DNA from 2 places in the Micromonospora sp. NRRL B-16802 genome. Region 1 is predicted to be linked to the other one. Evidence: predicted binding sites of a transcription regulator. Region 1 holds the regulator's gene; the other holds the start of a gene.
What was found. Region 1 encodes HspR, which represses chaperone genes until heat shock. Its sites were predicted from a motif close to TTGAGTNNNNNNNACTCAA; they were not measured.
Positions count from the first base shown of each region.

Region 2: lon (endopeptidase La) is a predicted target of HspR. The motif match lies at 1,111-1,129, and genes of this name have one in related genera.

Region 1 covers NZ_LGEB01000001.1:364,798-367,192, reverse strand. The annotation lists gene ADK66_RS01730 (hypothetical protein) at 177-608, shown strand; gene ADK66_RS01725 (hypothetical protein) at 719-982, opposite strand; gene ADK66_RS01720 (heat shock protein transcriptional repressor HspR) at 1,119-1,559, opposite strand; gene dnaJ (molecular chaperone DnaJ) at 1,590-2,395, opposite strand, start outside.
Region 2 covers NZ_LGEB01000097.1:249,072-251,466, forward strand. The annotation lists gene ADK66_RS26615 (Lsr2 family protein) at 1-252, opposite strand, end outside; gene ADK66_RS26620 (response regulator transcription factor) at 409-945, opposite strand; gene lon (endopeptidase La) at 1,153-2,395, shown strand, end outside.

The DNA of each region.
Region 1 (2,395 bases):
GACAGCGGCGGCGACGGTCAGCGGATCTTCCGTTCAGACCAGCACAGCCAACGGTTGCCGAATTGCGCCCCTGCGGGTACTACCGCAGCAACCGGCGGGCAGGTTACCGTTTCGCCCCAGCAGCCACGGTCCGCAGGTGGCCAGTGCCGACGCGGGCGAGAGCGGAAGGTTGGCCGGTGAGCGTGCAGGAGTCGACGTTCCACGGCTTTGCCAACCCCGTCGATCCGACTCCGGCGGAGTTGCGAGCCTGGGCATTCCAGCCCGATTCGGTGCCGCTTGCTTCCATGCCGCCCGACTGGGACCTCCTCGTCTCCGGCGACCGGCTGGTGCTGACGCTCTTCGACCTGGCCATGGACCCGACCTGCCCGGCTCGACGCTTCGCGCTGCACTGCCTCTACATCTACGCCGCCGACGGCATCCGGACGAAATTCCGCGCCCACCCCAAGCGGCGCTTCCGCAAGCTGGTCGAGCAGGCCGAACGCGACGGCGACGAGTTGATGAGAATCTGGGCGCACAACGGCCGGGTACTCCTCGCCCGACCGGACCTGTTCGTCTACCGGGACTGGTGCGAAGGCGGCCTGGTCCGCGAGAACCGCCGCCTCGGCTGACAGTCCGGCCCCACGCCCTGGAACTCGGACGAGGCGCGACCGCCGGCCGAACAGGCGATGAGCGACGGGCCGGGACCCCCCGTGGGTCCCGGCCCGCACATCGTTACCGGTCAGTCGTGCTTCCGGCCGGGTTCAGGCCGAACACGGTCGCCGGAGTCAGCGCGGCCACCGTGGTCAGTGCGCTCGCCGTGGTCAGCGCGCTCGCCGTGGTCGGCCTCGTCGGCGCGGTCACCGTGGTCGGCGAACCGCCCTTCGACGATCCGGTCCCGGAAGCTGCCCTCGGTCACCTTGTCGAACTTCGCGCGGACGGTGTCGGCCAACTGTTCCAACCGGTCTTCCGTCTGCTCCGCCAGCTTCTTCGTCGGCCCCGCCATCGTTCTCCCCTCATCGCGCCGATAGGCCCGAATTGAGGCGGTAGGACCCGTATTGACAGGCTAACGGAAAGGGTCCGGCCCGCGCCGAAAAATCGACACGGGCCGGGAGCCGGGAACGACGAAGGTGAGCTACGGGTCAGCGGTCCGGCGTACGGCGGGGACGCCACACCACAAGCGCCGTGGACGTGCGGTTGGTCGGCACCAGGTCACGGCCCGGGAAGCGGGCCAGCGACTCCAGCTCGGCCACCCGGCGGTACGCGGCGTCCAACTCCGCCTCCAGCCGGGCCACCCGCTGCTGCGCCTGCTCCAGCAGCCGTTCCAGCCCGATGATCCGCTTGACGCCGGCAAGGTTGATCCCGTCGTCCTGACTGAGCCGCTGCACCTCGCGCAACAGCACCACGTCCCGAACGCTGTACCGGCGTCCGCCGCCAGCGGCCCGGCCCGGCTGCACCAGCCCCAGCCGGTCGTACTGGCGCAGGGTCTGTGGGTGCATCCCCGCCATCCGTGCCGCGACCGAGATCATGAGCACCTTGGCCTCGTAGGCCGGGTCACCCGAACCGAGGAACTCGCCCGACATCCCGCTCACCTCCGCGTCCATCCCACCGGACTAACTGACCCGACGCACCCGGGCGTCGAGATGTTCCCGCGCCGCCGCCGGACTCTGCTCGGCGAACGCCTCAAGTGCCGTGCGCGCCTCGTCGGACAGGCGGGCCGGCACCACCACCTCCAGCGTGACCAGCAGGTCGCCGGCCTGCCCGTCACGGCGGACCACACCCTTGCCCCGGGCCCGCAGCACCCGCCCGCTGGGCGTACCCGGCGGAACCCGCAGGGTCACCGCACCGTCGAGCGTGGGCACCCGCAGGTCCGTGCCCAGCACGGCCTCCGCGAAGGTCACCGGCACGGTCAGAGTCAGGTCGTCTCCGGTACGCCCGAACAGCTCGTCCGGTCGAACCTTGACGTGCACGAACAGGTCACCAGCCGGTCCGCCGCGCTCACCTGGCTCACCGCGCCCGGCAAGCCGGATGCGCTGGCCGTCGGCCACTCCGGCAGGGAAGCGCACGTTAAGCGTGCGGGTCTTTGTGACACCGCCGCTGCCGTGGCACTCCGGGCACTTCTCCTCCACGACCGTGCCGACGCCCTGACAGTTGCGGCACGGCTCGGAGAAGCTGAACGACCCCTGGTCCCGAGTCGTCACGCCAGCGCCGTGGCACACCGGGCAGGTACGCGGCTGGGTGCCGGGCTTGGCACCGTTGCCGTGGCAGGTGTCGCAGACGCCCGGGGCGCGCAACGTCAGCGGCAGGGTCACCCCGCGGACCGCGTCGCCGAAGTCCAGCGCCACCTCGGTCTCCACGTCCCGGCCGCGGGCCGGACCACGCGCAGTTGCCTGCCCGCCCGCCTGCCCGCCGGAGAAGA
Region 2 (2,395 bases), on a different contig from region 1:
GTTCTGCTCCCGGTCCATTCCCGCGCCGCTGGGTCGTCCAGGGCGCCGAACGGTCCGCGTGCTCTCCACCGGCCCCCGACCGATGCGCCGGCCGGCATTGATGTACGGATCCAGAGCCTTGCGCAGGACGCCGGCATTCTCGTCCGAGACGTCGATCGTGTAGGCCGCGCCGTCGAGGCTGAACTCGACGGTCCGGTCGGCCTTCCCGCCGTCGAGGTCGTCCGTCAGCACCGTGATTACTTTTCTCGCCATTGCCAATTACTCCCTGTGTGTGGCGGGATGTGCCCAAAGTCTGACCTATCATCCGGGGAAACCGCAACAATATGCGTCCCATTCATTTCGGCGCGTCGCGATTGGGGGACGCGCAAAACCGGGAACAGCTGCTGAATCAGCTGCGCTGGCGCAATGTCATTCGGTGAGGAGACCGGTCTGACCGGCGACGGCAGCGGCCTCCGCCCGGTTCGACACCCGCAGCTTACGCAGCAGCCCGGCGGTCATCCGTTTCACCGTCCGCTCCGACACGTGCAGTTCCTCGGCGACGTCGAGGGTGTTGCGTCCGGCGGCGATCACCCGCAGCAGTCGGCATTCCTCACTGTCCAGGTCGATGGGCGCGGGCCGGGTGGGTCGCAGCAGCGCGCGCAACAGGTCGGCCGGCAGCACCGCCCATCCGTCGAGGATGCCCAGCAGTGGGGGCAGTAGCTCCTCCGGCTCGCTGGTCTTCGGCAGGAACCCCTCGGCGCCGGCCCGCAGCGCCTCCAGCGCGGGCGCGGGGTCGGTGGAACCGGACATCGCGACCACCCGTACCCGGGGGGTGGTCCGGCGGATCGCGGCGATCGCCCGGATGCCGCCGGACGGCGGCATGTGCAGGTCGACGAGCGCCAGGTCGGGGCGGCAGCAGCTGACCAGTGCGGCGGCACCGGCGGCGTCACCTGTCGATGCGATCACCTCGGCGCGGCCGTCGGTCGTCGCCGGGATCCGGGCCCACGCCGGACGGCAAGGGCGAGTTCCGGTACGACGACAACCCCGTCGCGAACGGGTGTCAGCCCGCGTCCGGAGTGGCGCCGGCAGTGGTCTGGGTCACATGACGGAACAAGGGGAACGCTTTGTTACTTGAGTGGTACACGCTCAAGTCAACGCGATAGCAGGTGTTCGATGGCAACTCTTCCGGTACTTCCCCTGACCGACGCCGTTCTCCTTCCCGGCATGGTCATCCCGGTGACCCTCGACCCGACCACCCAGGCCGCCATCGACGCGGCGCGGGCGACCGGCGACCGCAAGCTGCTGGCCGTGCCGCGCATCGACGGCGAGTACGGCCCCGTCGGCGTGGTCGCCACCATCGAGAAGGTCGGCAGGCTGCCCGAGGGTGAGCCCGCCGCCGTCATCCGTGGCCTGTCCCGGGCCCGCATCGGCTCCGGTGTGCCCGGTCCCGGCGCGGCGCTCTGGGTCGAGGCGACCGAACTCGACGAGCCGGCACCCGCCGGCCGGGCCCGGGAACTCGCCCGCGAGTACCGCGCCCTGGTGACCTCGGTGCTCCAGCAGCGGGGCGCCTGGCAGGTCATCGACGCTGTGGAGCGGATGACCGACCTCTCCGAGCTGGCCGACTCGGCCGGGTACGCGCCCTGGCTGACACTGGACCAGAAGAACGAACTGCTCGCCGCGCCGGACGTCACCGCCCGGCTGGAACTGCTTGTCGGCTGGGTGAAGGACTACCTGGCCGAGCAGGAGGTCACCGAGCAGATCAACAGTGACGTCCGAGAGGGGCTGGAGAAGTCGCAGCGGGAGTTCCTGCTGCGCCAGCAACTCGCCGCGATCCGCAAGGAACTGGGCGAGGACGAGCCCGACGGTTCGGCCGACTACAGGTCCCGCGTCGAGAGCGCAGACCTGCCGGAGAAGGTCCGCGAGGCCGCTCTGCGCGAGGTGGGCAAGCTGGAGCGGTCCAGTGACGCCTCCCCGGAGGCCGGCTGGATCCGTACCTGGCTGGACACCGTTCTCGAAATGCCGTGGGGCACGCGTACCCAGGACAACACCGACCTGGCCGCGGCCCGGGAGGTGCTCGACGCCGACCACGCAGGCCTCGCCGACGTGAAGGACCGCATCCTGGAGTACCTCGCGGTGCGCAACCGCCGGGCCGAGCGCAACCTCGGCGTGGTCGGCGGGCGCGGCTCCGGCGCGGTGCTGGCTCTCGCCGGCCCTCCCGGTGTCGGCAAGACCAGCCTCGGCGAGTCCGTGGCCCGGGCGCTCGGGCGGAACTTCGTCCGGGTCTCCCTCGGCGGCGTGCGCGACGAGGCCGAGATCCGCGGTCACCGCCGCACGTACGTCGGTGCGCTGCCCGGTCGGATCGTCCGCGCGCTGCGGGAGGCCGGTTCGATGAACCCGGTCGTGCTCCTCGACGAGG